DNA from 2 places in the Thalassotalea euphylliae genome. Region 1 is predicted to be linked to the other one. Evidence: riboswitches for the same ligand, from Rfam matches in the RefSeq annotation. Region 1 holds a riboswitch; the other holds the start of a gene.

Evidence for each region. A riboswitch is a leader RNA that binds a small molecule or an ion and turns the genes downstream of it on or off. The one in region 1 is predicted to bind cyclic di-GMP.
Region 2: another riboswitch for cyclic di-GMP. It lies ahead of DXX94_RS18145 (DUF3718 domain-containing protein); the one in region 1 lies ahead of DXX94_RS00325 (DUF3718 domain-containing protein).

What each region holds. Positions count from the first base shown of each region.
Region 1 is NZ_QUOT01000001.1:69,902-86,187, forward strand. Features, by position in the region: gene DXX94_RS00275 (Kelch repeat-containing protein) at 1-988, opposite strand, end outside; gene DXX94_RS00280 (GFA family protein) at 1,431-1,919, shown strand; gene DXX94_RS00285 (HIT family protein) at 2,041-2,466, shown strand; gene DXX94_RS00290 (tautomerase family protein) at 2,541-2,927, shown strand; gene DXX94_RS00295 (PhzF family phenazine biosynthesis protein) at 2,962-3,798, shown strand; gene DXX94_RS00300 (LysR family transcriptional regulator) at 3,819-4,712, opposite strand; gene DXX94_RS00305 (S-(hydroxymethyl)glutathione dehydrogenase/class III alcohol dehydrogenase) at 4,905-6,053, shown strand; gene fghA (S-formylglutathione hydrolase) at 6,191-7,027, shown strand; gene DXX94_RS00315 (GNAT family N-acetyltransferase) at 7,128-7,613, shown strand; gene DXX94_RS00320 (RNA-binding S4 domain-containing protein) at 7,665-8,270, opposite strand; cyclic di-GMP riboswitch class I at 8,380-8,491, shown strand; gene DXX94_RS00325 (DUF3718 domain-containing protein) at 8,565-8,912, shown strand; gene DXX94_RS00330 (YeeE/YedE family protein) at 9,011-9,448, opposite strand; gene DXX94_RS00335 (YeeE/YedE family protein) at 9,504-9,941, opposite strand; gene DXX94_RS00340 (rhodanese-like domain-containing protein) at 9,917-10,285, opposite strand; gene DXX94_RS00345 (ArsR/SmtB family transcription factor) at 10,294-10,605, opposite strand; gene DXX94_RS00350 (LysR family transcriptional regulator) at 10,823-11,743, opposite strand; gene DXX94_RS00355 (hypothetical protein) at 11,948-12,370, opposite strand; tRNA gene DXX94_RS00360 (tRNA-Val) at 12,920-12,995, opposite strand; tRNA gene DXX94_RS00365 (tRNA-Val) at 13,042-13,117, opposite strand; tRNA gene DXX94_RS00370 (tRNA-Val) at 13,164-13,239, opposite strand; tRNA gene DXX94_RS00375 (tRNA-Val) at 13,286-13,361, opposite strand; tRNA gene DXX94_RS00380 (tRNA-Val) at 13,437-13,512, opposite strand; gene gltX (glutamate--tRNA ligase) at 13,797-15,209, shown strand; gene DXX94_RS00390 (DEAD/DEAH box helicase) at 15,405-16,286, shown strand, end outside.
Region 2 is NZ_QUOT01000001.1:4,131,929-4,148,214, reverse strand. Features, by position in the region: gene DXX94_RS18180 (carboxyl transferase domain-containing protein) at 1-1,361, shown strand, start outside; gene DXX94_RS18175 (enoyl-CoA hydratase/isomerase family protein) at 1,371-2,240, shown strand; gene DXX94_RS18170 (acetyl/propionyl/methylcrotonyl-CoA carboxylase subunit alpha) at 2,284-4,377, shown strand; gene DXX94_RS18165 (hydroxymethylglutaryl-CoA lyase) at 4,377-5,279, shown strand; gene DXX94_RS18160 (CoA transferase subunit A) at 5,400-6,134, shown strand; gene DXX94_RS18155 (3-oxoacid CoA-transferase subunit B) at 6,153-6,809, shown strand; gene DXX94_RS18150 (hypothetical protein) at 7,083-7,880, opposite strand; cyclic di-GMP riboswitch class I at 8,036-8,128, shown strand; gene DXX94_RS18145 (DUF3718 domain-containing protein) at 8,384-8,743, shown strand; gene DXX94_RS18140 (patatin-like phospholipase family protein) at 8,891-10,048, shown strand; gene DXX94_RS18135 (monovalent cation:proton antiporter family protein) at 10,056-12,026, opposite strand; gene DXX94_RS18130 (GGDEF domain-containing protein) at 12,294-13,184, shown strand; gene DXX94_RS18125 (hypothetical protein) at 13,239-13,898, opposite strand; gene DXX94_RS18120 (DEAD/DEAH box helicase) at 13,977-15,287, opposite strand; gene DXX94_RS18115 (GlxA family transcriptional regulator) at 15,425-16,286, opposite strand, start outside.

The DNA of each region.
Region 1 (16,286 bases):
TTAGCAATTGACCTTGATGTTTCACTAGCATGCGATGGTCCATGGTCGCGGTTTTCGTATTGCTAAGCTGCCATTGTTTATCGCTAAACTTAAACTGCCAAACTTTGCTATCTGGCTCACTTGGTACGCCGTTATAGCCAATACCTGAATAATTGTAAGGATTGTCGCTTCCACCGACAAAATACGCCGAATTCGTAGCATCGTCACCAATGGCAGCCATACGATAGCGAGCAGTTCCTGTTGGGTGCTCAACTTTACGCCAGTCAATTTTATAAGGGGATTTGTCACCGATTTTGCCTAGATAACACGCTGGTTCGGCAGCGTATGAGCGGCGTTTTTCTAGGTGGACATCAACTCGCACGCCATCACAAACAATCATCTGATTGTTGGCAATTGCACCTGCTTGACCAAATACCGGGCGGCCAGGATACGGGCTCGCTTGTTGCCATGTGTCGTTTTTAACATCATAAACTTGTACTAAATTAACATTGCCATCGTTATGCCAACCACTGACTAAATAGATGTAACGATCTTGATAGGGCAGTGCGACGCTATCATCAACAGGTACTGGCATGGGGGCTAATTGACGATAGGATTTACTTAGTGGGTTAAATGAATAAACATCCGGCACCGACACTTCACTGTGATCTTTTGCCACCGTATAACCACCGAACACGTAAGCTTTACCGTTAATACTGGTCGCGACCGATGCTAACCGACCAACTAAGCCATTCACCGGCGTTTCAATTGGCACAGGCTTAATGGTTTGCCAGTTGTTATCGCCAACTTTAAGCATAAAGGCTTTATTGGTGACCGCTTGATAGTCTTTACCAGAGGTTAGCCCATTAAACGAGAGAAAATAGTCATGGCCTTTAGCGGTTATTTTAGTTACGGCATTATTGGCAATAGGCTCTGGCAGGCTGGGTAAATTTGCAGCACTAGCAGTAAACGATAAACTCCCTAAGGCAAGTGCTAAGGCAGAAAAAATACCCGAGCTGCAATTAGGGTGAAAAGTTAATGAAGTAGAAATCGGTAAGCCGCTTTGAATAGTTGAGTTTTGACTAGTTGATTTTCGAATAGTTGATTTTCGAATAGTTGAGTTTTGTTTAATCACGGTATCGTTTTATCTTTATTCTTTTCCGTAATTTAAGTTAAGTTTTAGTGAAAGTTAAACTGACTTAAATCGGCTAGCGTTTAACGCTACATTAATAATTATCTGCACCTTACCATTTTTCCCTTGAAAATGCTTATCTTGACAACTTGTATGACTTGTTTTCAGAGACTAGTCATTGCACCAGAACTATTGTCAGCCACTTTTAATATTGCTAACGTACTCAAACTACTAGCAAAAGTGATAGCCATTTCGACAAGCCCCAAAAATATGGTAACAAATGTAGGGTATGTAAAGCGATGCATCATGGAAGTGTTAAATGCAAACTGAAAATCAAATAGGCTATCAATACGGATGCCAATGCGGGTGCCAATGTGGTGAGGTTAGCTATCAGGTAACTGGTAAACCTTTGCTGAGGGCAATTTGCCATTGCACAATTTGCCAAGCGGCGAATAAAGCCGCTTATTCCGATATTTTGCTTTTTCGCGTGCATGATGTGACGCAACCAGCAGAAGGGACAGTGGATTACCGCTCAGTGAAATTCCCTCCTATTTTGCAGCGTGGCTACTGTCATGCGTGTCAGCAGTTATCGATTGAGTACTTGCAGCTTTTTCCCATTCCTAAAACGATTTTTGTGCCAACGAGGCGTATTGCTGATCAAAGCATAGTGCCAGCGCCATCTTTGCATATTTTTTATGATAAACGCGTCGCGGATATTGATGACGCATTACCTAAATACCAAGGATATCTGGCTAGTCAGCTAGCGTTTGCAAAACATCTGATTCCCGCACTCTGGCGCGGACAATAGTGACCGAGATAAGGCGGCGCAGATAAGAGCGAAATAAAAGCCTATGCTAATGGGCGAATCTTCATAAGCCAAATTAAAGCGACAAAATTTAACGCTATTAATTCAAACAGAGAAATTTTCAATGAGCTACGACAATAACAATATTTTTGCCAAAATTCTTCGTGATGAAGCGCCGTGCATCACGGTGTATGAAGACGATAAAACACTGGCATTTATGGATATTATGCCGCAAATGCCCGGCCATACCTTGGTCATTCCCAAAGAAGCTGCAATGACAGTGCATGAATTATCGGATGAAGCATCACTAGCCTGCATGAAAACCGTGCAAAAGGTAGGCAAGGCGGTAGAGCAAGCAATGGGCGTAACTGGCTTTACCTTGTTCCAATTAAATGGCGCGGAAGTAGGGCAAACGGTGCCACATTTCCACTTTCATATTTTACCGGGCTCAATTTTAAATGCGACCGGGATTAAAGGACATGCGGTAGAGATGGGCGATCAGCAAGAGCTAACTACAATTGCTGATAAAATTAAACGTTTTTTAGCGTAGCTAGCGTCGAAATCGCCCAAATTTTATCTACCGTAATTATTCAAAAGCATGACTATTTTTAATCGGTACAGAGCATGATTGTTATTTATGGCATTAAAGAGCGTTTGAATCCAATCAAAGCTGAGCTTTCAGACATTGTGCATCAATGTATGCAAAGTGTGCTGGGTATGCCGGAAGATAAACGCGCACAACGTTTTATTCCATTAGCAAAAGAAGATTATTACTATCCTGCTGGCCGCAGCGATGCTTACACTGTTATTGAGATTAATATGATGTCGGGTCGACAGCCAGAGACACAAAAACGATTAATCAAGACGCTGTTTCACCTGTTGGAAACTAAGCTAAATATTGCGCCAATCGATATTGAAATTACCATCAAAGAACAAGCGCCTTACCAATGGGGCTTTCGCGGTATGACAGGTGATGAAGTGCAAGATCTTTCCTACAAAGTACAAGTGTAATAAAAAGAATTTAAGGTTTTAGGAGAAGTTATTTGTGAAGCTTACTATCAACATTGTCGATGCCTTTGCCGAGCAACAGTTTGGCGGTAATTCAGCGGCAGTGATCATTACTGATAGCTGGTTGTCAGAAGAACTAATGCAGTCGATTGCCGCGGAAAACAATCTCTCAGAAACTGCCTTTTTAGTGCCAGAATGCAAAAATTCGGGTAAGCACAATCATTATGCCATTCGTTGGTTTTCACCACTGATGGAAATCGACTTTTGCGGTCATGCCACCTTAGCATCCGCTTGGGTGATCTTCTCCAAAAATCCAGAATTTACCGAATGTTCAATTTCTGCGCCTGCAGTTGGTGCTATGGTGATTAGGCAAGGTGCAGACGGTTATATTGATATGGACTTTCCAAACCGCATGCCAACGCCTGTTAGTGAAGTACCTGATGCATTGCTTAATGGCCTATCGCTCGCGCCTGAGAAAGTATTAAAGAATCAACAAGCTTATATCGCAGTTTATAAGACGGAAGCAGAGGTTAAAGCGGTTAGCCAATACAGCCCGTTGATTAAACAACTCGCGCCATACGATGTGGTGGTAACGGCGCCCAGTGCCGATAACCTAGCTGACTACGATTTTGTCTCACGATATTTTTGGCCAGCCAATGGCGGTGACGAAGACCCAGTGACTGGCTCAATTCATACGGCATTGGCACCGTTTTGGGCGGAACAGCTGGGTAAAACTGAGCTTATTGCTTATCAAGCGTCGAAACGGGGCGGCATATTAAAATGCCGACTAGAGACGAATAAGTTAACAGGTGAGCGAGTCATTATCTCAGGTAAAGTCGTACCTTATCTTGAGGGGACAATTACTGTTTATTAACCGCTTCAAGCTTAGGGGTGCTATCCTATTGGTGTTGTTACGGGCTTTCCAATTTGCTCGGCAAGAAAATCAATCAGCAACCTGACTTTAGGTGATAAATTTCGATTTTTGGGATACAGCGCCCAGATGCCTTCTTTGTCGTCACGATACTGATGCAGCACTTCAATTAATTCACCAGATTGTAATGCGTCTTTTATGTAGTAATCTGGCAGTTGCACTAACCCAAGTCCTTGCTTAGCCGCATCAAGTAGTGCGTTGCCACTGTTACATTTTAGTCTGCCAGCAACGCGAATTGATTTTTCCCTAGCGTTTTCCTGAAAGCGCCAATGCTCAACGGAGCCAACCAAACACTGGTGATGTGCCAGTTCAGATAAACTATGGGGTTCACCATGGCGCTCAAGGTATTTTTTACTGGCACAAACATAAAGCTGGCGAGAGGCGAGGCGTTTGGCAATCATAGTGGAATCAGTTAGCCGACCCAAACGCACTGCTAAATCTATCCCCGCTTCCAGCAAATCTAATCGTTGATTGGTTAAGTTAAGATCAATATTAACTTGCGGATAACGGGCTAAAAACTGGTTAAGCAATGGTGCTAAGTGTTGCTCACCATAAGTGACAGGAGCGGTCACTTTAACTAAGCCTTTTGGGGAGGTTTGCATTTGCGTGACGGCTAGCTCTGCCATTTCTAGCCCTTCCACTAAGTGTTTACATTGCTGAAAATAAACTTGCCCAGCTTCACTTAGTGTGACTTTTCGCGTGGTTCTGTGTAGCAATTTTACTGCTAATCGCTCTTCTAACGCCGATACTCGTCGACTAACCTGTGCGACTGAGGTTGAGAGTTTATTGGCTGCCAAGGTAAAGCTAGCTGTTTCTGCCACGGCAACATACTCACTTACTCCTTCCCAATTTGCCATATCAATGATTTCGCCTAGCGTTTATTTAGCAAAAGCTTAACTGATTATTACAAATGCGTAAAAATAAATTGTGAAATAGGTGGATTATTAATAAATAAGAAATAGCTATACTATGCAATATAGACTGAGCTTTAGTTAGCAAAGCACGTTAGCTCGCACATAGCGTAAGCAAAATATTAAAAGGAAACCCTTATGGCACTTGATATCAAACCTGGACAAGAATTTATTAAATCTAAAGCCGCAGTCGCTTGGGCGGCAGGCGAACCGCTAAAAATGGAAGAGGTGGATGTGCAGTTGCCAAAAGCGGGCGAAGTGTTAGTGCGCATTGTCGCCACGGGCGTTTGCCATACCGATGCCTTTACGTTATCAGGTGAAGACCCGGAAGGTATTTTTCCATCAATTTTAGGTCACGAAGGTGGCGGTATTGTTGAAATGGTCGGTGAAGGTGTCACTAGCGTAGCCGTTGGCGATCACGTTATTCCACTGTATACCGCAGAATGTCGTGAATGTAAGTTCTGTAAATCAGGTAAAACTAACTTGTGTCAGGCGGTGCGTGAAACTCAAGGTAAAGGCTTAATGCCAGATGGCACCACACGTTTTTACATAGATGGTGAGCCAATTTATCACTACATGGGGTGCTCAACCTTTTCTGAATACACGGTATTACCTGAAATTTCATTGGCGAAAGTGAATAAAGATGCACCACTGGAAGAAGTATGTTTACTTGGCTGTGGTGTTACCACTGGCATGGGCGCTGTGCTGAATACTGCCAAAGTAGAACAAGGTGATACGGTGGCCATATTTGGTTTAGGTGGTATTGGTTTGTCAGCGATTATTGGTGCACGTATGGCGGGCGCAAGCCGCATTATTGGCGTCGATATTAACGACAGTAAATTTGAGCTGGCAAAACAATTGGGCGCTACTGATGTGATTAACCCGCAAGAGTTTGATAAGCCAATTCAAGAAGTAATTGTTGAAATGACGGATGGCGGCGTTGATTATTCATTTGAATGCATCGGTAACGTTAACGTGATGCGCCAAGCGTTAGAGTGTTGTCACAAAGGCTGGGGTGAGTCAGTGATTATTGGTGTGGTGGGTGCTGGTCAAGAAATCTCTACCCGCCCGTTCCAGTTAGTCACTGGCCGTGTATGGCGTGGTACGGCATTCGGCGGTGTGAAAGGGCGCACTGAGTTGCCAGAAATTGTTGAGCGTTACATGGCTGGCGAATTTGGTTTACAAGAGTTTATTACGCATACCATGGGCTTAGATGAAGTCAATCACGCGTTTGATTTAATGCATGAAGGGAAAAGTATTCGTTCGGTCGTTCATATGAATAAATAAGATGAATAAAGAAGGTGAATGGACAATCGAGCCATATAAATCGATGGTTAATATGATTTAGATTTATTAAAAACTCAGATGTTAGCGATTAGCCTCTGAGTTTTTTATTACAAGAATTCCATCTAAGGACATCAAAAATGATTGAAAATATCAGTCAAAACAAAGTATTTAACGGTTGGCAAAAACAATATACGCACGACTCGAACAGCCTTAATTGCGCTATGCGTTTTGCTATTTACTTGCCGCCACAGGCAAGCGCAAACAGCCCTGTTCCTGTGCTTTATTGGCTATCGGGCCTAACTTGCACTGATGAAAACTTTATGCACAAAGCCGGAGCGTTTCGCAAAGCCGCAGAGTTGGGCATTGCCATTGTTGCCCCTGATACCAGCCCGCGCGGTGAAAACGTGGCAAATGTTGACGGCTATGATTTAGGGCAGGGGGCAGGTTTTTACCTCAACGCCACACAAGCGCCTTGGTCTGCACATTACCAAATGTATGATTACGTCACTCAAGAGTTGCCAGCATTAATCGAAGCGAACTTTCCAGTTACGTCAGTGAAATCAATCTCTGGGCATAGCATGGGGGGCCATGGTGCACTTACCATAGGTTTGAAAAATCAATCGGCCTATCGCTCAATTTCGGCATTCAGCCCAATTGCTAACCCAATGCGCTGCCCTTGGGGCCAAAAAGCGTTTAGTGCTTACTTAGGCACTGATAAATCAACTTGGCAAAACTATGATGCCAGTTACTTACTCACCCAAGATAAAGCTGAACTGCCTATGCTAGTGGATCAAGGTGATGCCGATCAGTTTTTAACTGAACAGCTAATGCCTGAGGCACTAAGTGCTGCGGCTGAACAACATGGCTCCAAGTTAACCTTGCGTATGCAGCCGGGCTACGATCACAGTTATTACTTTATCGCCAGCTTTATTGATGACCATTTAATATTTCACGCCAAGCATTTGCAAGGTTAGCAGTTGGTTTAGTCGCTGAGTTAGCCTAGTGAAGGGTTGACAATCTGTGCTAAGCAGGTAGCTTATTTGCGATAATATTACTGTTTTTAAATAGAAATTTATGACAATCGAAATATGTAAGGTCGATTATCACAACGCACAGCAAATGGCAGAGCTGATAGCATTACTAGATCAATATGCTCAAGACCCCATGGGGGGGGGTGAAGCGTTATCACCGGATACTAAGCAAAATTTGGCGGCAGCATTGCAACAGCGCAACTTTATGACCAGCTTGATCGCCTATGTGGATGACCAGCCAGCGGGCTTAGCCAACTGTATTGAAAGCTTCTCTACCTTTGCTTGCAAGCCTATCCTTAATATTCACGATATGGCGGTAAATAGCGAATTTCGTGGTTTAGGCTTAAGCCAAAAATTATTGGCTGCGGTTGAAACACTTGCCAGAGAAAAAGGCTGTAGCAAAGTGACACTCGAAGTACTTTCAGGCAATAAAGTGGCGATGAATGCCTATGAAAAGTTTGGCTTTACTGGCTATGAGTTAGATCCTGCAATGGGCAAAGCCGAATTTTGGGAGAAAAAGCTTAAATAGCTTATTTTGCAATTTAAGCCTAGCCCATTGGAGCTTTAAATAGTTGGCGTGTTAAAACGAAATAGCGCGCCTTTTCCCTGAGTTTTTATCCGTTTTTTGGTCTGGCTCTTTCGCTGCTTTTTTCTTATTCCCTTTATTGTTAGCGGAACTTTTTGGTTTAGTTGCTTTTGATTTAGGTGCTTTTGATTTGTCGCCGCCTTTTTTATTGCTAGATGCTTGCTGTTTAGTTACTGCTTGGTGTGGTTTAGGCTCGTTATTTTGATAGGCAAATGGTTCATCTCCGTCGCTGGTTTTTTGCTCGCTTTCTGCTAGCTCATTTTCTTGCAAAGCAGATTCAACTAACTGTGGTTCATACTCAGGCGCAACATATTGCACTTCAATGATGTTATCGCCCAGTTGGATATAATCACCATCGTAAACTTTTTTACGCTTTTGAAATTCCACTTCATTATTTAGCAACACGTAACCTTCTGCGATCAATACTTTTGCTTCGCCACCACCAGACACTAAATCGGCAATTTTTAGGAGTTTATAGAGTTCGATAGGTTGTTGATCAATTTCAACTAAGTAGACGTTTGCCATATTTTTATCAGCGATATAAAAAATTTTTCGCATTTTATCACAGGGGTCAAAATGCTGCATTGCTAATAAACTCATGAGGTTGAGTGAAAAGTAGACAAGTTTTTTGGTAAAACATTGAGATAAAACAGTAAAAATATGTAAAAAACTGCTTGCTAAATAAACTACCTTGCGTATAATTGCGCGCCGCAAGAAACGGCAAGGTATCTGAAAGGGTGCTACGCAAAGTTATCGGTCTAAGGTTTTTATTTAAAAGGCTTTTTTGTTGAATAAACTACTACGACAGCGGTACTACCTAATGCAGCAGGGACCTTTTGTGCGTTTCAAGTACTTACTTATATTTTTGACTTGTTGTGTAAAGGTTTTTAATCCATGAAAAAATTATTGCTAGTTCCTGCAATCGCGTTAATCTCTTCTGTATCTGTTACTCCAGCGGCAAACGCTTCAGACGTTGCTCAAAGCCTATGTGAGTATGTGTCAGCAGATAACAAAAAGCGTTTACGTTCTTTCCTAAAAAGTAATAACCTTAAAATTCGTTCAGTATTTGACGGTGTTCAGTGTAACGGTCAAAACCTATTAGAATTTGCTTCATCAAAGAATGCTGTAAAAACAGGTGCTTTAATGATTAGCAAGTTACCAAAATCAAAAGTAAAAGGTACAATGGCATCAATTACTGACGCTACTTTGATTGAAGCTGCTAACAAGCGTGTAAACGGCTAATATCAAAAAAAAGATTCTAAAAAAAGCGAGCTCAATACTCGCTTTTTTTATGCCTAGAGTTCTGCCGCGTATTTGCATTTGGGAATTTAGCTATGTGACTACTGGGCTATTTTAACTTTACGCTGAGTTTCAACGCTGAGGTGATGAGCTTTAACGCCGACGAACATGGCCAGTATAAAAATGAGGCTTTCTCTTGGGTTAATTGTGATTCCTGCTATCGCTGGCCCTGGACAGTAACCACTTAACCCCCAACCCACGCCGAACATTATTGAACCTATGATAAGTTGACTGTCGATGTTACTTTTATTGGGTAAACGAAATTTAAGCGATAGCAAAGGCTTATCGAGTTTACTGAATAAAATACGATAGCCAACTAACGTAACAAGTAGTGCCGCACACATAACAAAGGCAAGTCGAATATCCCATTTTCCTGTGATATCTAAAAAGCGAATAACGGCTAGTGGGTTGGTCATTTGTGCCAGGGTTAAACCAAAGCCAAATAAGACTCCAATACTTAGTGCAATGATCGGTTTCATTCTGCTGCTTCCAAATCAAATATTTTTAGTAGTATTTTTCTAGTTAAGTGTCCATTTAGAGCTTAACTAAGTACACGGTAACTATTGAGCTTCCCATAAACAGACAAGTGGCTAGGATAGAACGTATCGATAATCGGGCGATGCCACAAACGCCGTGACCGCTGGTACAACCGTTGCCAAGTTGTGTACCAAAACCGACCAATATTCCTGAAAGAATAAGCAAGCTAGTGGAGAAATTTTCTCGCATGTCGAAGTTAATACCGAAAGCTTTACTATACAGCCAGCCACCAAGTGCCAAACCAATAAGAAAGTAGAACTGCCAGCTTGATGCGGCCGTTTTCAATGAGCCTTTGCTAATCGTTATCAGTTGACCAAATGCACCGCTAATTCCAGCTATTTTTCCAAATAGCAGCATCATTAAAACGGCGCTTAAACCAATGAGTGCACCACCAGAAAGAGCGCTGACGATTACTTGGCTGTTAATTTCAACCATTCGTTATAGCCTCCCGCAAGTGAAGTTACATTGTTAAAGCCCATATTCATAAGTGATTGAGCAGCAAGCGCTGAGCGCCCACCTGACTGGCAATAAAGTAAAATATTTGCTGCTGCTTTTTCTATATCGTTTAACTTAATAAGTTTTGGATGATTCAAGATTTGAAATTCCAATAGACCTCTAGAAATATGACTGGCGCCTGGTAATTGTCCTTTGTCTAGCTCGTTTACATCTCTAACATCGATGACTAGAAAGTCTTCTGCATTTTGTTGCCATTGCTCAATACTAATTTCATTGATTGCTTGGCGAGCTTGGTCGACAAGGCCTGCTGGTGTCATTTTCATAAAGTTACTCATTCGCTTGTAGGACAAAAAATTTCGTGGAGCACATCAATTATTTTGATGCAGTGTTTATCTGCTAGTGAATAGAAAATGGTTTGAGATTCACGTCTTGTGCTCACTAAACCATGTTCGCGTAGTACCGCGAGGTGCTGTGAAAGAGCGGATTGGCTAACATTGGTAAGTTCACTTAACTCACTGAGCTCGCTAACTGAACGTTCACCTTCTACCAGCGTACATAGCACCAGCAACCTGACGGGATGACTTAAACGTTTTAAATAGCTACTTGCAAGAGTAACTTGTTGGTGCAATTGTTCAGGGTTCATTTTCATACCAAAGTTTCATATTAGTGGTTTCTATTGTTAGAAATAACTATGTTAGGAAAATATAAATTAGAAAAGTCTAAATTAGATATTACTAATATAGTAATGTATAAAATTGGTTAGTGCCAACGTAATCTTTGATTTAAATTGGCACTATTGTGTAATTGGTCAAAAATTATTTTTTAAATATTTCAAACCTAGCTAAGTTGGCGATAGTTGGTTATACGAGATGGCCAGAACTGCGCAATTCGTCAAGTAATTGCTGGCATCGCTGGGTAATGTGGTCACGAAGTAAACGCACTGCAGGTGTAATTAATTGGCGAGAAGGGCAGATCAGCCAAAGCTCTTTAGGGCTTGGAGAATATTCAGGCATTAAATTGACTACTCGACCAGTAAGTAAATCGGTCGACATATCTAACACCGATTTCGTCGCAACGCCATAACCTGCTACACACCAGCGTCTAACTATTTCGGCGTCATTGACAACACGGTTACTAGGGACTTTAACTTTAAAGGTCTCGTCACCTTTAGAAAACTCCCATGTATTGTTAACTAAATCTCGAATTTGGTAGCACAAACCATTTAGTTTCGTTAGATCGTTAGGGTGCTTAGGTGGTGTAACTTTGTTGAGATATGACGGGGCTGCACATAATATTCGTGGCACGTCACATATTTTAAAACCAAACATGTTTGAATCTTTTGGCACGCCGTAACGTAGGGCAACGTCTACTGGATCGCGATAAAAGTCTGTGTTTCGATCCCCGATATTTAGTTTAATGCTGAGTTTTAGGTGTTCCTCAATAAACTCATCTAACCACGGCAGTAAGATATTACGACCCAAATCTGAAGGCACAGCAAGGCGTAATTCGCCATCAACGAGATTGAGTTCATCCTGAGCGCTTTGACCTATTTGATTTAGGGTTATTACCGCTTGTTCGATACGCGGAATATATTTTTCACCGGCGGAAGATAAACGCAATTGTCTTGTCGAGCGCACGAACAGTTCAATGCCGTAATGTTTTTCTACTCGTTTAACTGCTGTACTTGCAGTCGCTACGCGGATATCTAAACTGTCGGCAGCCTGTTTAATACTTTGAAATTCAGCAACTTTTAGTACAACTTGTAAATCGTCTACTAGCATATTGTTTAATACTATTTGATAATCTTTGAATAATTATCTGGCATTATAGACTTAAACTAGCCATTTACTAAGCGAGATATGGTGTTTACTCAGCATTTGGGAACAAATAAAGGAGTACTCTAAAAGTAAGGGCGAACTTTACGCTATGGAAGGCTTTTTAGTAACAAGGCTATAGTTGTTAACCTTCCATAGTATCGATAGTGATCAAGCTTGGTGAAGAATGCTGAAGTTTTTTCTCATCGCACTCACAATGAAGCCAACTAATAACTTAAAAATTTTAGCTTCTATGATTTCTGGGATGTAGGGAATATCAAACTTCTTGTTAAGTCTTTCGGTTAAGGTAGCTTCAAGCTCTTTGGCTTCGTCATCAGAGATGCCGTCTTGTGAGTCTTTAACTAAACCGTACAACTCATTTGGCAAGTTTCTATAGAGCAGGCGATCAAATTTTTTCACCGTTTTGACTAAGATCATTTGTTCCTTTTTCTCTCTAACGAAGGGAATATTGACCTTGTCATTGATCTTACTTGCGAGTACCTCAACTTCTTCGTCACTCAGCATTTCTACTTGGTTTTCAAAATCCTGCTTAATTGCTTTGCGCTGTTCTTCGGTTAATGTGATTGTAGCCATTGGATATTTCCTATACGTAAGTGTCCCTTACAACTACTAGGTAGAGATGGGAAGTCTACCTAACCACACATTTTATTTAATCAAAATAAAGTCATTAAAAAATAACGATAGCACATATTTGGGCGAGTAATTTGAAGCAAGTTTTGATGAATAGACAGAAGTAATTACGAGTCGTAATAAATGAAGTTTGGAAAACAGAATTTATTATGGAATAAGAGCGCGTGACAACTCATTTAGTTTTGACGATCGCGTACAAAATTAGAATGGTTTCTGTGCGTTTAAGTCCTTAGCTAGAGGGCTATTAGTGTTGGTAACGTAATAGCGTAGTGTGTTGGCAAACCGTACAAAGTGTTTTTAGAACAAAGTAAAGCATTAAGAAGAAAATTAAAAGCAGCTGAAAGTGCAGGGCTTGAACTAATGCATTGGTATAGGTTTTAAAGAGTAAAGAGTTCTCTTTGCTTACCAGTATTTAAAGGAATAAAACTTACAGGACTAGATTAAGGGATAAACGAATAAATGGATAAATTAAGAGGATATAACTTTAAGAAGTGGTGGACGGTACTGGGCTTGAACCAGTGACCCCCGCCTTGTAAGGGCGGTGCTCTCCCAACTGAGCTAACCGTCCGGGTCGTTGAGTTATCTTTGTTTAGCCACTCGTTTCTCAAAAGAAGTGGTGGACGATACTGGGCTTGAACCAGTGACCCCCGCCTTGTAAGGGCGGTGCTCTCCCAACTGAGCTAACCGTCCGGGTCGTTGAATTATCTTTGTTTAGCCACTCGTTTCTCAAAAGAAGTGGTGGACGGTACTGGGCTTGAACCAGTGACCCCCGCCTTGTAAGGGCGGTGCTCTCCCAACTGAGCTAACCGTCCGGGTTATTGAGTTATCTTTGTTTAGCCACTCGTTTCTCAAAAGAAGTGGTGGACGGTACTGGGCTTGAACCAGTGACCCCCGCCTTGTAAGGGCGGTGCTCTCCCAACTGAGCTAACCGTCCGGGTCATTATTTACTTATTTAGTCACTGAGTAATAAAGTGATTGAGACCTAACACTTAAAACCTGATGTGAGAAGTGGTGGACGGTACTGGGCTTGAACCAGTGACCCCCGCCTTGTAAGGGCGGTGCTCTCCCAACTGAGCTAACCGTCCGTCTCTGTGGGGGCGTATTATAGGGAGCTTTGATTTACTGTCAACACATAAAAGTCGATTTTTATGAAAATCGCCAGCATTTTAGATGGTTTGCGGGAATATTCGGCAATGTGTTGGTTTTACATACTTTTCTTAGCACTTAAACAGTATTCACCACAATAAAAGCTAGTATATAAGGCTGTTATATAAGGCATAGCGCTGATAAAATAGCGCGCAATTTTTTAAGAATAACGAATAGGCAAACCGCGCTTTGTCTGTTCGCTCAATTAGTTGGTGAATTACTTATGACTTTAACTACGCGTTTTGCGCCAAGCCCAACCGGTTACCTTCACGTTGGCGGTGCTCGTACTGCTTTATATAGCTGGTTATATGCAAAGAAAAATGGCGGCGACTTTATCCTACGTATCGAAGATACCGATTTAGAGCGTTCAACTCAGGAATCGGTTGACGCCATTATGGATGGTATGAACTGGTTAAAGTTAGATTGGACCAAAGGCCCTTACTTCCAAACTGAGCGATTTGACCGTTATAAAGAAGTGATTGCGCAGTTAATTGAATCTGGCAATGCTTACCGCTGTTACTGTACACCAGAAGAAGTTGAAACGATGCGTGAAGCAGCGCGTGAAAAAGGTGAAAAAGAAAAGTACAACGGCATGTGGCGTGAGCGCACAGATTGGCCTGAACATAAGCCTTACGTAATTCGCTTTAAAAACCCATTAGAGGGTGAAGTGGTGATCAAAGACTTGGTTAAAGGCGAGATTGTGATTGCTAACCAAGAGCTTGATGACTTAATTATCGCACGTTCAGACGGCAGCCCAACGTATAACTTAACGGTTGTTGTTGATGACTGGGATATGGGTGTAACTCACGTGGTTCGCGGTGACGATCACGTAAACAATACGCCGCGTCAAATCAACATCTTAAATGCGTTAGGCGCAACCTTGCCTGAGTATGCGCACATCCCGATGATCTTAGGTGATGACGGCAAACGTCTATCTAAGCGTCATGGCGCTGTTAGCGTAATGCAATATCGCGATGAAGGTTACCTACCAGAAGCGTTATTAAACTACTTAGTGCGTTTAGGTTGGTCACACGGCGACCAAGAAATTTTCTCAATTGATGAAATGATTGAGCTTTTCGACTTAACCGGTTGTAACCGCGCACCATCGGCGTTTAACACAGACAAGCTTATCTGGGTAAACCAGCACTACATGAAAACCATGGATCCAGAATATGTCGCTGAGCACTTAGCATGGCACATGACTGACCAAGGTATTAGTACTGACAATGGGCCAGCACTTGCTGAAATCGTTAAAGTACAAGCAGATCGCGTTAAGACCCTAAAAGAAATGGCGCAAATTTCTAGCTACTTCTACCAAGATTTCACCGAGTTTGATGCCACAGCGGCGAAAAAACACTTACGCCCAGTGGCGGCCGAGCCGTTAACTTTAGTGAAAGAAAAGCTAGCTGCGCTTGAAAACTGGGTAGCAGCAGACATTCACGCTGCGATTAACGGCACAGCAGAAGAGCTTGGTTTAGGCATGGGTAAAGTGGGTATGCCACTTCGCGTTGCGGCAACGGGCGCAGGTAACTCACCATCGCTTGATATCACACTAGAGCTTTTACCAAAAGAAAAAGTATTAGCGCGTATTGATATGGCGTTAGCGGTTATTGCTGAGCGCGTAGCAAACAGTTAATTAATTGTTTATTTGAAGGCTACGATGGCCGCAAACATGTAGTCATTATCTTTTTGAATGCTGAGCTGCTAGTTCTATAAATGTGGCAGCTCAGCATTTTTAGTTTTATTAGTTACATCGACTTTGTTAGTTAAGTTGTCGCGGTCAGAGCAACTATAATGAGGTCATTCAAGATTTTATTTTTAGGAGACAGTATTGAATTTTAGCAATTTTGGTTTAGATAAACGTTTAATGGAAAGTATTGAACATCAAGGGTTTACTGAACCTACCGAAATTCAAACTAAAGCCATTCCGGTTGCAGTGGCAGGTCACGACTTAATTGCGTCTTCTAAAACTGGCTCGGGTAAAACCTTAGCCTTTATTCTGCCAGCCATTCAACGTGTCAGCACCCAACGCGCTTTGTCAAAGAAAGATCCGCGTGTATTGATTTTGGCGCCTACGCGTGAATTAGCGAAACAAGTGTATGGACAACTGCGCTTATTTACCGCCAATACCCAATTTAAAACGGTATTAATTTTAGGTGGTGAAAACTTTAACGATCAGGTCAAAACCTTAAGTAAAGATCCTCACTTTATTGTGGCGACTCCAGGTCGATTAGCGGATCACTTAGACCAAGGGCATTTCTACCTACAAGGCTTAGAGCTTTTAGTGCTCGATGAAGCCGATCGCATGCTCGACTTAGGTTTTGCTGAGCAATTAGCGAAAATAAATAAGGCAGCCGATCACCGTAAACGCCAAACCTTGCTGTTTTCAGCTACCTTAGACCATGCGCAAGTCAATGACTTTGCTGCTGATTTGCTGAAATCACCAAAGCGCATCGCGATTGAACACGGTCACACTGAGCATCAAGGTATCAACAAACGTTTTTATCTCGTCGATAATCTAGATCACAAGCAAGCTATGCTGAGCCATGTGCTGAAAAACGAAGACATTCAGCAGCTAATTATCTTCACTGCAACTCGCAGCGATACTGAACGTTTGGCAGGTGAGCTAAGCGAGCAGGACATAGACGCCATTGCCCTAAGTGGTGATTTAAATCAAAGTAAGCGCAACCAGATTATGGAAAGCTTTGCCAAA
Region 2 (16,286 bases), 4.1 Mb from region 1:
ATGACAATGTACCAGCTGCTGGCATCATTACTGGTATCGGCCGTGTTGATGGTCAGGAATGTGTAATTGTTGCCAATGACGCCACGGTGAAAGGCGGCACTTACTACCCGCTCACGGTAAAAAAACACCTGCGTGCTCAAACCATTGCCCAAGAAAACAACCTGCCTTGTATTTACTTGGTGGACTCTGGCGGTGCCAATCTGCCGAACCAAGATGAAGTGTTTCCTGATCGCGAACACTTTGGCCGTATCTTCTTTAATCAGGCCAATATGTCGGCACAGAATATTCCGCAGATTGCCGTCGTTATGGGCTCTTGCACTGCTGGTGGTGCCTACGTACCTGCCATGGCAGATGAGTCGATTATCGTGAAAGAGCAAGGCACTATTTTCCTCGCGGGCCCGCCACTGGTTAAAGCCGCCACTGGTGAAGTGGTCAGTGCTGAAGAGCTAGGCGGTGCGGATGTACATTGCCGCACTTCTGGTGTTGCCGATCATTACGCACAAAACGATCACCACGCCCTGTCATTAGCACGTAGTGCCATCACTAACCTGAATCGCGTTAAGTCCATGCAATTGAGTATCAAGGAAGTCAGCGCGCCAGCTTATGATCCTCAGGAGATTTACGGCATCGTACCTAAAGACCCGCGCCAATCTTACGATGTCCGCGAAGTTATCGCTCGTATCGTTGATGGCAGTGAGTTTGATGAATTTAAAGCCTTGTACGGCACTACCTTAGTGTGTGGTTTTGCACATATCTTTGGCTATCCGGTCGGGATTGTTGCCAACAACGGTATTTTATTTGGCGAGTCGGCACAAAAAGGTGCGCATTTTGTTGAGCTTTGTGCCCAGCGCAAAATACCTTTAGTGTTCCTGCAAAATATTACTGGCTTTATGGTTGGCCAGCAATATGAAGCGGGCGGCATCGCCAAGCATGGCGCCAAAATGGTGACCGCAGTGGCTTGTGCGCAAGTCCCTAAATTTACCGTACTAATTGGCGGTAGCTTCGGTGCCGGTAATTACGGCATGTGCGGCCGTGCTTACGACCCGCGCTTTTTGTTTATGTGGCCTAACGCACGAATTTCTGTGATGGGAGGCGAGCAAGCCGCTGGCGTATTAGCGCAGGTAAAATCGGATCAACTGGCGAAACGCGGCGAAAGCTGGAGTGATGAGCAAGCCGCCGAATTTAAGCAACCGATCATCGATAATTACGAACACCAAGGTCACCCTTACTACGCTTCGGCGCGTCTTTGGGATGATGGTGTGATTGATCCTGCCGATACGCGCCAAGTGCTCGGTTTAGCCATTTCGGCTTCGCTAAATAAACCTATCGAAGAAACACGCTTTGGCGTGTTCAGAATGTAGGAGTTGATGATGAACTCAATAAGCTCTTCAGCCACAGCTGGCGCAGTGAACACAGCAGCAACTGGCGCTAAAAATCCAATAACAAACAAGGTACTTTTTACTGTCGACAGCGATAGCAAAGGCCATGGTGTTGCAACGGTTACACTTAATAATCCCGATAAGCATAACGCCTTTGACGATGACATTATCAGTCAGCTTACCCAAACCTTTAAAACCATTGCCGCAGACGAGTCGATTCGGGTCATGGTGTTAGCATCAACCGGGAAAAGCTTTTCAGCAGGCGCAGATCTAAGTTGGATGAAACGCATGGCATCCTACAATTATGAAGAAAACCTCAAAGATGCCAGTGCCCTTGCCGACATGCTCTACACCTTAAATTTTATGCCGCAAACTACCATCGCCCAAGTGCAAGGCGCAGCCTTTGGTGGTGCGGTCGGTTTGGCGAGCTGCTGCGATATGGTAATAGCCAGTGACAAAGCAAGCTTTTGTTTAAGCGAAGTAAAACTTGGCCTTATTCCAGCCACGATTAGCCCTTATGTGGTCAGTGCTATCGGCTTAAAAGCCAGCCGCCGCTATTTTCAAACCGCAGAGCGCTTTAGCGCAGCAAAAGCCCAACAACTAGGCTTAGTGGATGAAATAACAACGAGCGAACAGCTTAGCGGGCAAGTTCTGCAAGTGATCACTACCCTGCTCGCCAATGGCCCTGATGCCGTTAAGCAAGCTAAACAACTGGCAATGGATGTCGCTGGTCGCCCCATAAACGACCAGCTGATTCAAGAAACCAGTCAACGCATTGCCGCGATTCGTGTATCTCCAGAAGGACAAGAGGGATTAACCGCCTTTTTCGATAAACGACCTGCCAACTGGCAATCAAGCTAAAAGGGTCTATCAGAAAATGACAAAAACAATGACAACAACAGCCATGTTTACCAAGATACTTATCGCCAATCGCGGGGAAATTGCCTGCCGCATCATAAAAACCGCCCGCAAAATGGGGATTGCGACCGTCGCAGTTTATTCAGATGCCGACCAAAACGCCTTACACGTTAATATGGCCGATGAAGCGGTTTATTTAGGTGCCCCGCCATCAAAAGACAGTTACTTAAAAGCCGATAAGGTGATTACCGCCGCATTGCAAACAGGGGCGCAAGCCATCCATCCCGGCTATGGCTTTTTGTCGGAAAACGCAGAATTTTGCCGTCTTTGTGCCGAAAACCAGATCACCTTTATTGGCCCACCAAGTGAAGCCATTGAAGCCATGGGCTCAAAATCTGCCGCTAAAAACATTATGGAGCAGGCACAAGTGCCGCTAGTGCCCGGTTATCACGGTGATCATCAATCAGAAGCAGTACTTAAACAAGCGGCTGACGAAATGGGTTATCCAGTGCTGCTCAAGGCGACCGCTGGTGGTGGCGGTAAAGGTATGCGCCAAGTATGGTCGAGCGAAGAGTTTAGTGATGGTCTCGCTGCCGCTAAACGTGAAGCCGCCGCTAGTTTTGGCGACGATACTATGCTGGTGGAAAAATACTTAACGCAACCGCGTCATGTTGAAATTCAAGTGTTTTGCGACAATCACGACAATGCGGTGTACCTGTTTGAACGCGATTGCTCGGTACAGCGTCGTCACCAAAAGGTGATTGAAGAAGCGCCAGCTCCCCATATGAGTGAAACACTGCGCGAACAAATGGGTCAGGCTGCTATTCAGTCAGCACAAGCAATTGGCTATCGCGGTGCGGGCACAGTGGAATTCTTACTCGATACACATCCAGAAACTGGCGAGCAAGCCTTCTATTTTATGGAGATGAATACCCGCTTGCAGGTGGAACACCCAGTGACCGAATATATTAGTGGTCAAGATTTAGTGGAATGGCAACTGCGCGTCGCCGCTGGCGAGCCATTGCCGAAGCAGCAAAATGAATTAGCCATCAACGGCCATGCCTTTGAAGCGCGTATTTACGCGGAAGATCCAGCCAACGACTTTTTGCCAGCAACAGGTCAGCTAACATTTTTACAAACACCGCAAGAAAGCGAGCACGTTCGCATTGATACGGGCGTACTGCAAGGGGATGAAGTCAGTGTTTACTATGATCCTATGATTGCCAAACTGGTGGTCTGGGATGAGTCTCGTGAAAAAGCGCTGCAACGACTAAGCAAAGCACTAGCGGAATACCGTGTTAACGGGGTCACTACTAACATCGACTTCCTTTACAACTTAACTACCAGTAAGCCTTTTGTTGATGCCGAACTCGACACGGGCTTTATCGAAAAACATCAAGCATTGATCTTCCATGAAGATCAGCAAACCCTATCGCAAGAATTACCGATGGCGGCTTTGTATTTGTTACTCAAACAAGCGCAAGACGCACAACAAGTTGCAACCGCAAGCACAGACCCAAACTCCCCTTGGCATCAGCCGATTGGCTGGCGACTTAATCAGCCAAGCCAAATATCGCTGACCCTTGCCCACTCGACCTTACACGGCGAGCAAATCTTTGAAATTAGCAGCGTGCAAAAACTGAGTAGCAATGGTGATGTCACTTATCACATTCAAGTTGGCGACAAGCGCCACAACTGCCAAGGGAAAATTTGTGGTAGCCAGTTAGATTTTATTATTGATGGTTATCGCGGCAGTGCACAAATTGCGATTAACGAACATCAACAAGCTCAGTATAAGCGCTCTCAAAATAAGCAAATCAGTCTGTTTCGTCCTAACGGCGTATTTAACTTTACTCAGGTATTACCGGATCTGGGTGACAATGAGGCAGAGCATCAAACGGGCGGCTTATCGGCGCCGATGAATGGCACTATGGTCGCGGTGCTGGTCAATGCTGGCGATTCCGTTGTTAAAGATCAACCTTTGGTGATCATGGAAGCGATGAAAATGGAACATACCATTAAAGCGCCCAGTGACGGCACAGTAACGGATGTGTTTTTTACCGCAGGCGATATGGTTGACGGTGGCGCAGAGCTACTGAGCTTTGAAGCCACCGCAATTGCAAACGCGGAGAACAGCTAATGGCGATGCCCTCAGCCGTAAAACTGGTCGAAGTTGGACCACGCGATGGTCTGCAAAATGAAGCTAAGCTTATTAGTGGCGCCGATAAAATTGCGCTGATTAATCGCTTAACCGATGCTGGCCTAAGTTATATTGAAGCAGGCAGTTTTGTCTCCCCTAAATGGGTACCGCAAATGGCCACTTCAACTGAGGTTTGCCAAGGCATAGATAAAAAAGCAGGGGTCACTTACGCTGCCCTAACACCCAATTTTAAAGGTTTTGAGGCTGCGCTTGCCGCAGGCGTAGAAGAAGTCGCGATTTTTGGTGCTGCCTCAGAAGCCTTTAGTCAAAAAAATATTAACTGTTCTATTAGCGAAAGCTTAGAGCGCTTTTCCCCAGTGGTAGCCAGCGCACAGGCACATGGCATCAAGGTTAGAGGCTATGTGTCTTGTGTGCTTGGCTGCCCTTATGAGGGCGAGATTGCACCTGAAAAAGTCGCTAATGTCGCCAAAACCTTAGTTGAGATGGGCTGCTATGAAGTTTCCCTTGGCGACACTATTGGTGTTGGCACGCCAGCCAGCGTTAAGCGCATGTTAACGGAAGTCACAAAACAGGTTCCCATCAATAAACTTGCCGTCCACTTTCACGATACCTATGGCCAAGCTGTGGCTAATATTTACTGCGCATTGCAACTGGGTATTAGTGTGGTAGACAGCTCTGTCGGTGGCCTCGGTGGATGCCCCTATGCTGAAGGCGCTTCTGGTAACGTCGCCACCGAAGATGTGCTTTACCTGCTTAATGGCCATGGCATTAGCACAGGCGTTGATCTCGATAAATTAATTGAAATCAGTTGGTTTATCAGTGACAAACTGGGGCGACCGCCGATGTCAAAAGTGGCCAATGCGTTAGCAAGCCGACGATAAACAAGCAATAAAAATAAAAACTCATACAAAAATTACAGATAAAGATTACGTACAAGAGCTACGTAACAAAAATACAACAAGCTTTAGAAAATGGGGACACAATAATGATGAGGTTTGACTATGGCTGGATTTGATAAAGTCGTCGCTAGCTACCAAGAAGCGTTAGCTGATCTAACCGATAACATGACCGTAATTGCTGGCGGTTTTGGCCTATGTGGCATTCCAGAAAACCTAATCGCCGAGATAAAACGCAAAGGCACTAAAGGTTTAACCGTGGTTTCAAATAACTGTGGTGTTGATGATTTTGGATTGGGGGTTTTACTACCCGAACGCCAAATTAAGAAAATTATCGCCTCTTATGTGGGTGAAAATGCGGAATTTGAACGCCAAATGATGTCAGGCGAACTTGAAGTGGAGCTAACACCACAAGGCACCTTGGCAGAAAAAATGCGCGCTGGTGGCGCCGGCATTCCTGCATTTTTTACTGCCACAGGTTATGGCACACCGGTCGCAGAAGGCAAAGAAGAGCGTGAATTTAATGGCCGCCACTATATCTTAGAAGAAGCCATTAAAGGAGACTTTGCCATTGTTAAAGCATGGAAGGCCGATCGATACGGCAACTTAGTATTTCGTAAAACCGCACGTAACTTTAACCCAATGGCAGCAACCGCTGGCAAAATTACTGTGGTGGAAGTGGAAGAAATTGTGGAACCAGGCGAACTCGACCCTGACCAGATCCACACCCCAGGAATTTACGTTGACCGCCTGATCCAAGGCAGTTTTGAAAAACGCATTGAGCAGCGCACTGTTCGCCCTGTTCAGTCAACCGACTCAGCTCACTCAACTGACTTATAAGCGCATAAGGAGCACATCATGGCATTATCACGTGAACAAATTGCAATGCGCGTTGCGCAAGAGCTAAAAGACGGTTATTACGTTAACCTTGGTATCGGCATCCCTACCCTAGTCGCTAACTATGTGCCAGAGGGCATGGAAGTGATGCTGCAATCAGAAAATGGCTTGCTCGGCATGGGGCAATTTCCCACCGAAGATGAGTTAGACGCTGATATGATCAACGCGGGCAAGCAAACGGTAACCGCAATCACTGGTGCGTCGATTTTTGACTCGGCGGAATCATTTGCCATGATCCGTGGCGGTCATGTTGATTTAACGGTTTTAGGCGCATTTGAAGTAGATATTCACGGTAATATTGCCTCCTATATGATCCCCGGTAAGCTGATCAAAGGTATGGGTGGTGCGATGGATTTAGTCGCTGGCGCGGATAATATTATTGTCACCATGACCCATGCCTCAAAGCACGGTGAGTCAAAGTTACTACCTGAATGCACCCTGCCCTTAACTGGCAAAGGCTGTATTAAAAAGGTGCTAACAGATCTGGCCTTTTTGGAAATAAAAGATGGTAAATTCCATTTGCTTGAACGCGCACCCGGCGTGTCAGTAGCAGAAATCGTTAAGCTGACCGCTGGTGAATTAGTGGTACCTGAACAAGTGCCTGAAATGCAGTTTTAGCGCTTTGAAGCTGTTTTTTGGCTAAATTAGCTAATTAAATCGTTTCCGCAAATATAGCCGTTATCTCATCGCAAAATTGATAACGGCTCGCTATTCCTACCTCACAGCTCTTAGCCGACAGCTCCCTGCTCCCCGGATTCATCGATGGCAAAAACTTAGGACTACTGAGCTTTTACCAATGATTATTGAGCGCTAGCTATTGATTATTAAACTTTCCAGTTTGAAGTTTTGGGCTCTTAACACAACTAGACTGCATTGCAATATTAGCTGCCGTTAGTTCTCTAACCAGTGGATCAAAATATCCATATTATTAATACGATAGCCCATATGTAGCCTACCATCGCTATCTATTTTTAAATCCATCGGGGCAGATTGTTGACCGGTAAAATTAGGATCTGTGCTGTTTACTATGGTAATAAAGTAACCACCATTTCGATAACTCATCGATCCTTGGTATTGATAGCGCGCCATATTGCCCCAACCGTCGACAATAACAAAGTCAGTAACCCATTGAGCGCTATTGCTTGAGCGCGGACTAAAATCGATAGAACCATTTACGTTATCGGTTAAATCAATGCCATTTTCAGCGTAACCGCTTAATTGCCATAGCCCACTTGGAAAGTAAATTTGTGGCTGATTTTTTCTTTTAGGTTCAAATACAGGTTCAAATTCCTGTTCGTTGCTTTTATCTTGATCTGGCAAGTAACCACTGTCACCTTCGTCACGGCCACTAAGTTCGTCATGGCCTAAGTCCTCGTATGAATCATCTGCTTTTGTAATTTCACTGTTGCCGCTAAAGTCTGGCTGGGCAGGTTTTGGTAGGCCTACTGCGGGTTTGTCTGCACTGCTACCACCTACTTTTGCGTCGCTAGGCAATAAGCGAGGGACGAGTAATAAGCCGATACCAAGCACTATCAAAATAATTGAAGGGTTACTCACGTTAACCTTAATACCAAACCCTTCCACGTTATTCTGGTTAGCACTCTCTTTCTTACCAATGGCGAACATGATTACGCCTACAACAATCAGTAGACAGCCAACTAACATCACAATATTGTCAAAAAAATCCATGATTATTGAGCGTCCTAGGTTCCCGATAAGTTTCAATAATTATAGACGGTTATCACTAACTCTTTAGACTGCCTTACAGTTACAACCCAAGTAAAAGCGCGCTTTTTAACCGCCTTTGTTGCAAAGTGTTACCGGATTTGATACTAATTAGGGTGACAAAGAAAAGGCAAAGTATGTGAAAGCATGCTACGCAAAGCCACCGGTCTAAGGACAAAACACAGATTGTTAAGTGTTTGCATGTTGATATTAGGTCAAATTGTCATTAACTGCGTTAAGCTCGCTTAAGTAAGCTTATCAAGGACGTAGAATATCGGCAAAATAGGAGTCTTGCCCTTACCTCAAGTTGTAAGTATGACGTTCAGTTACTGAACAGTCTCCACCTTTATCGTAAGCAAATTCTCATCAATTTATCGTCTATGACAGCGGAGTTACCTCATCAAAAGGGTACGTTCCAGTGGTTTTTTCTTTTTTCTAACACTCAATTAGCTTTAAGGTTATTAAAAATGAAAAAATTATTACTAGTTTCTACCATCACAGCTTTAACTTTGACGTCTGTGGTTACTGCACCAAAAGCCAACGCAAATGACATTGCACAAAGTGTATGTGAATACGTGGCAGCTGATGACAAAAAACGCATGCGTTCATTTTTAAAGACGAATAAATTAAAAGTACGTAGTATTTTTTCTGGTATTCAATGTAATGGTCAGAACTTGTTGGAGTTTGCCGTAGCGAAAAATTCTGTAAAAACAGGTTCGATGATGATTAAAAAATTATCTAAGAAAGTTGTTTCTGCAAATTTAAATTCTCTACAGGCAGGATCGCAACCTTTAGTGGATGCTGCTAACGCTCGCGTTAGTAGTTAATTATTAACTGGTAGACACTAGTAATAATGTTTTGCTAGTTGATAATTCTTATGTCGCTAAAACGAAAAAGCCAGCTTAACCGCTGGCTTTTTTTTCGCTAAGCTAATAGTTAGCGATTCGCCGTACTTGCAAGGAAGCTCAACGTTAATGACGCCAAAGAAAACTTATAAAGGCAGTAAAACAGCTTTACTCTTAACTGGTGGAGGCGCACGCGCAGCCTACCAAGTAGGTGTACTCTCGGCTATCGCGAAATTTATTCCGCGCAATCACGGCATACCCTTTCCGATCCTTTGTGGCACATCAGCTGGGGCAATTAATACCACGGCACTAGCCTGTTATGCATCTTGCTTTCATCTTGGTGTTAAAAAGCTGGAGTGGATATGGAAAAACTTATCGTGCGACCGCATTTATCGCACTAATACAGCGGCCGTTTTTAATAATATATTTTCAGGCTTTGCTGCTGGATTTCAGGCAGACTATGCACTTAAAAGGCCACGTAGTTTGCTCGACAATGCACCACTACGCCAGCTGCTCAATCAGGTTATCGATTTTAAGCGAATCGACCTTAATATAAAAAATCACTATTTATCATCGCTATCGATTACAGCATCGAGCTATTGCAGCGGTGATTCGGTGACATTTTATCAGTCGGCCAGAGCTATCGAGCCATGGGTCAGAGCTAAGCGACTCAGTCAACGGTGCCAAATTGACAGCGAACATTTGATGGCATCAGCTGCAATTCCGTTAGTTTTTCCTTCGGTAAAAATACGCCACCAACACTATGGTGACGGCTCAATCCATCAGTTGTCACCACTTAGCCCTCCTATTCACTTAGGGGCAAAACGTATTTTCATCATTGGCGTCGAACAACCTAAACAACCAATTCACCCAATAGAAAACAACCCTCACCCGCCTACATTAGCTACGGTCGCCGGTCATATGCTTGACTCGGTTTTTTCAGACACACTGCAAAGTGACCTAGAACGAATGAACCGAATGAATGCCACGCTAGCACTAATCGACCCTAAAGTTCGTGCGAAAAAAAGTGGCTTGCAACAAATTGGTAGCTTTTTAATTAATCCAAGCCACGACTTTAACGCCCTAGCCAGCGAATATTATGAATATCTACCGGTAGGGGTTCGTTTGATGCTAAGAAGTGTTGGCGTAAAAAATGATCCTGAATCGAGCTTATTAAGTTATTTACTATTTGATAAACATTATTGCCGAGAATTGATCAAACTCGGCTTCAATGATGCCATGGCACAAGAGCAAGATATTAGAGGCTTTTTAGCGCTAGGTTGCTAAATTCCACTTAATCACCTTCGTGCAAGTAGCGCTCTGTACGTTCAACTCTTCGAGGTTTGCCGCGTAGCACTAACGTATCTTGTGCTTGTAACAAGGTATTATTATCGGGCTCGTCAATTTCCACGCCATCACGCTTTAAGGCAATAACACTTACGCGTCTGCTAGCTAAATCTAAGCTGCCAATACTGTGCCCATTAGCAAAAGAGTCTTCTGTGAGTAAAATCGCATGAGCAAATTCTATGCGCTCAACAGCTTCTGGGCTCATATCGGTTTGTTCACCTTGGAAGAAGCCGTGTAAATGGTTGTAGTGATTTTTCCGCTCTCGTTGCACGCGGCGCACAACACGAGAAAACGGCACGCCAGACAAGGATAGCACTTGTGAAACCAACATCAGCGCCCCCTCTAAACTCTCTGGTACCACTTCATTGGCACCTGCTTTTTGTAGCATTTCTAACTGATCATCATTGCGTGTTCTCACCAAGATAGGCACTTCCGGCGACAAACTACGCACGCGTTGAATCACTTCTGCTGATTGTTTGTCTTCACCAAACGCGATAACGACTAGCTTTGCTTCTGACAAATGTGCAGCATGCAGCAACTCAGTTTGTCGTGACGAACCGAATAATACGTTTTCACCAGCCTCGCGGGCTTTGCGCGTACGCAGCGGATCAATATCAATTGCGACAAACTCGATATGCTCTTGTTTTAAAAAGCGGCTCACTGTTTGACCAATGCGGCCAAAGCCACAAATAATCACGTGGTCTTTTAGCGATTGCGTAGTCTCTGGCAAATCCCTTAAATCTGAAGTGTCTACGGGGTCTTCGTTAGCTAGCCAGCGTCCCCACTTTCGGGCATTGTTAATAATATAAGGGGTAATCGCCATACTGATAACCCCTGCCCCCAGTAGCAAAGAAGCAACGTCATTAGCTAACACATTCACTTGCGTGGCAAGTGCGACCAAGACAAAGCCAAATTCCCCCATTTGTGCCAGCATAAAACCAGTTGCCCAAGCGTCTTTTTTCGCTTCGCCGGCACGAACCGCCGCCCATTGTACAATCAAGGTTTTTGCTAACATAAACGCAAGCATAGTCATTAATAAAGTGCCGGGAGATGCCAGCAATAAACTAATGTCTAATTTCATGCCAACAGTAACGAAGAATAAGCCGAGCAAAATATCACGGTAAGGGCGAATATCCGCTTCCAGCTGATATTTGTACTCACTTTCGCCAAGCATCATACCAGCCAGGAATGCACCTAATGCCATTGATAGGCCAAACCACTGCGTTAACGATGCGGCCATTAAGGTCACTAACAAGGTGGTCAATACAAAGAGTTCATCGGTACGCACTTTAGCCACTAAGTTAAATAAGCGTGGCAGCAACCATTTACCGACAAAGAATAGAATGCCAACAACAAATACACCTTTGATCAGCGCCCATGCTAGTGCGATAAACATCGAGCCTTCGTTTTGTGGGGCTAGTAATGGAATGATAATTAACAAAGGAACAACAGCAACGTCTTGGAATAACAGTACAGCAACAGAAATTTGACCGGACTTGCGCTTCATCGCCCCAGTTTCACTTAGCTGTTTAATGACAATTGCGGTAGACGATAGCGCCAAAATACCACCGACAACGAAGCTGGCGGCAAATGACAAGCCAAATAGCATTGACACAACCATGATAAAGGCCATTGAAATCAGTACTTGCAGACTGCCCACAGCCAGCACTAAATGCCGCATCGCCAATAAGCGCGGCAATGAGAATTCTAGGCCAAGGGTAAATAGCAAGAAAACAATGCCAAGTTCAGCAAAATGCTCGTAATCAACATGCTCGTTTGACAACGCTAGCCCATGCTCACCCACCAGCACGCCAGCGACTAAGTAAGCCAAAATGGCAGGCAAATTAAGCTTGCGAAAGACAAATACAATTAATACCGCGCAGGCGAGTATGGCGAGAATTTCAAGATGAGCTATCACATCTGCTCCTTGCAAGCTGTGGTTTGTCGAGAGTCGTCGGGAATTGGCAAGTCTGCAAGCTTATCTCACAGGTGTTCTACTAACACCAATTTATACCGTTAACCGATACACTTCATTTGTACCCTTCACTTATACCTTAGTATTCAGGTAATTAAAATACTTAACTCGTCCGTCCAAGAGTAGGCACGGTGTTTGCTTTAACTAAGTCAACACAGCGGTATAACAATTTTTTGACATACCACAAACGCAGTATTAGCAGGTAGTTTTATGCAAACGCTCAACTTATTAGAACAACAGTTTTCCGACTTTAATGCGTTCAGGTTATTTGAATCTAATCATTTAGAAAACAATCAACTTGGCTTGGCCTTGCTTGAACAGTTGCAAACCACGCTTGACCTTAACGAACTACTAAACAAGTTCGCGATGATGGCTAGCCGTTATGTTGAGTTTAGTGGCCTAAGCTTCAAAGCAGAAAGTGTTGAAGCAAGTATTCGAGGTAGCCGCAGCGGTAAAATCTCTCGCCATTTCAATCTGTCACTAAATGGTCAACACCTTGGTCGATTAGTTTATGGTTTAAATACGCCGCTGTCAGGTAGTAACGAAAAAATACTCAATGAGCTACACCGCTACTTCCTGAATCCGTTAAACAATGCGTTAACGTACCGCACTGCATTAATGCTTGCGATGCAAGACAGCTTAACGGGTCTAGGTAATCGCCGTTATTTTGACGAGCAAATTAAACGAGCGATGCATCAAGCCAATCGCAGTCACAATCAGGTAGGGCTTATTGTCGCCGACCTTAATAAATTTAAAGCGATCAACGACACCTATGGTCATGCTGTGGGGGATAAAGTGTTGGTACATTTCGCTGATGCACTACGTGTCAGTGTGCGCGATTCTGACAGCTTATTCCGCTTTGGTGGTGATGAGTTTGTAGTACTAATTGAATGTGCAGGCAAAGAATCGTTAGAAGTGATTTATCACCGCATTCACGATGCTGTCGCTGCCGATGGTTATTTAGAGAAGTATCAAGTATCGTGTAGCTTGGGCGCGACTTTTATGAATCGCGCTGACACTGAAAAGAGCTTTTTCGAACGAGCTGACCAAGCGCTTTATCGTAAAAAAATGAACATGGCACCACGCCTGAGCTTAGTATAAATTTGGGCACTACCTGCGCCACTTTTACTGTGTTCAAGCACGCTCAGCGTGCGGCTATTTTGCTTGTTGAGCTTTTAGCTCAACAAGTGCGGCTTTAACCTCATCCGGTGTTGCTGCCACCAACAAACGGCAAAACCTTACCGCCTTGGCAAACTGCTCTGTGCCAACTATTGCCAATGTTTTAACCAACATCTGTCGATTAAATCCAAAGTTTTGGCTGAAATGTGAAATCGCCTCGTTAATTGATGGGTAACAAACACCATCAAAATCAAAACTAAGTGCATTGGTTTCATGTTCGATATCTTCGCCGCCAAGCGACAACGGCCAACCGCGATAATTGACGCGATCGCGAGCAACCTCATACATAAACCACGCACTGCGTTGGAAGGATTCGAAATTGCCTCCTTCAAAACCAGCATTGGCTAGCTCTTCAGGCGTCCAATTAATACCAATCGCTAAGTCTTTGCGATACTTTCGAATCAGCCCTACTTTGACTTCATCGCGTAAATGCCATACGTGTTCGACTTTGGCTTGATAAGCCAGTTGCCGGCATTCGCGGCAACTTGATAAGGTCAACTTAGGGTGAGGACAAGCCAACACAATATGGCGAGCATGAGGGAAAGTAACGAATTGATCACTTGGCTCACCGCAAAACCAGCAGGTATGGCGATATTCAAAGGGAATATCGACTAAGAGTTCAATGCGCTCCTGCATCTAATCTTTGCACCTATTCCTTACACTTATTCCTAGCACCTATACTCTGCCCGTCTTGCCCCAAATGCCCAGCGAGTACTATCTGCGCTTTTTCACTTTTTTTACTGCGCTGGCTTTACCTTTTGACTTGTGTTTAACATTTTTAGCGCCAGCACTGCGTTTGTCAGCAACACGACGATTTTTATCGCGTGTGGTTTGATAGCGGTTCTTCTTAGCCGCTTCAGTTACATGGCGCTTGCTAGCATCATATTCAGACTCTGTCATTTCGTAGCCCGGCAACACTATTTTTTCAAATTTACGGCCAATAAGCTGTTCAATATTGCCTAAGAATTTTTCATCCTTAGGGCTAACTAATGAAATGGCAGTACCAGATTTGCCCGCACGACCAGTACGACCCACGCGGTGCACGTAATCTTCTGCTAAAAATGGTAAATGGAAGTTCACTACATACGGCAGGTTAGGAATATCTAGGCCACGAGCTGCGACATCAGTTGCCACCAAAACGCGTACTTCGCCAGCAACAAATTGCTCTAACGCCTTGTTACGCGCACCTTGTGATTTTTCACCATGACATAGTGCCGCTTTAATACCATCAAGCTTTAATTCTTTGGCCAGTTGATTGGCACTTTCACGTGTGCCGGCAAACACCATGACTTGGTGCCAGTTATTCACACCAATAATTTCTGACAACAACTCGCGTTTGCGCGCTTCCGACACCCCGTAAACGGCCTGCTTCACTTTGCCTGACGTGGTATTTTGTTTCGCCACTTCAATGGTTTTTGGCGTGTGTAGAATTTGATTCGCTAAGGTTTTAACTTTATTTGAGAACGTCGCACTAAACATTAAGGTTTGGTGTTTGTGCTTAATATGCTCGCTAATGCGCTCAATATCCGTTAAAAAGCCCATATCGAGCATACGATCAGCTTCGTCAAGCACCATGTATTTAACTTGAGAAAGAGAAAGGTTGCGCAGTTGCAAATGCTCTAGCAAACGGCCAGGTGTCGCGACTAAAATATCAACGCCAGCTTTAAGCACTTTTTCTTGCCCAGCCATGCCAGCACCGCCAAAAATCACACCGTGTTTAATGGGTAAAAATTGGCTGTACTCTTTAATATTTTCGCCTACTTGAATCGCAAGCTCACGTGTTGGCGTTAGAATAAGCGCCTTTAATATTGGTGTTTCGGTAGTTGCTTGATGAGCTAACTTATCCAATATTGGCAAGGTAAAGGCTGCCGTTTTACCTGTGCCAGTCTGCGCGCTAGCCAGTACATCACTACCAGTACGAATAACAGGAATTGCTTGTTGCTGGATTGGGGTTAATTGCTTATAACCACATAGCTTAACTGCTTTTAACAACCCTTCTGATAAGCCAATTGCATCAACACTCATTTTCTTTTTCCACCAACACCTAAAATAATCGCGCGATTATATACCCTATCCCACTGTTGATGCGAGCTTACTTGCCGACTATTCCAATTAAATATTTCAGTTACATATGCCAGTTACATATGCCAGTAACAGTAGAGTTAGATAAATCTTGCCCGAAACTCGGACGGTGCAAGGCCGACAATTTTAACAAACACTTTGCGTAAACTGCTGGCATCTTCATAGCCCAACGACAACGCTATTTGTTCAAAACTCAATGCGCTAGATTCCAACATATCGCAAGCTTTTTGCACTCGTAAACGTTGAATATACTGAACAGGCTTCAAGCCTGTGGCTTGGGTGAATTGGCGTATTAACGTGCGCTCTGATGTATGCGCCACACCAGCCAACACTTTATTGTTAAGCTTAGTGTCGTAGTTTGCCTGAATATAGTGCTGCACCGCGAGCATTGCTTGATTGCCATGATCGAATATTGGCGTAAAACTTTGATAATAGCGCTGCTCGCGCTTTCCGGTATCTACAATCAGGTACTTGCCCAGTTTCCGCATCACGTGAGGCTTGGCATATTGGCCGACCAACTCTAAGCCCAGATCTAGCCAAGACATTAACCCGCCCGCGCTGACAATATCTCCATCGTTAATCAAAATACTTTCTGACTTAAGGCGAATTTGCGGGTATTCACGCTGCAACTGATCAGCTAAGCCCCAGTGTGTGGTGGCAGTTCTATTGGTCAACAAGCTTGTTTGCGCCAGTATAAAAGCGCCAGCACAAGCCGAGCATAATGTAGAGCCCGCTTGATGGCTTTGTTTCAGGAAATTGAGCAGTGGCTGCCCAGCATTTAAATAATATTCGCCATCTAAATTAGGCGGTAAAATAATCACTTCAGGCGTTAAATCAAAAGCGCCTTCTTCATCTGCACTCAACTTCTCTGGTGTGGTTATTTGGGCGCTAAAAGTCATTGCTAATTGCTCATCTGCAATAATTTTATTCGCCAAGTTTAAT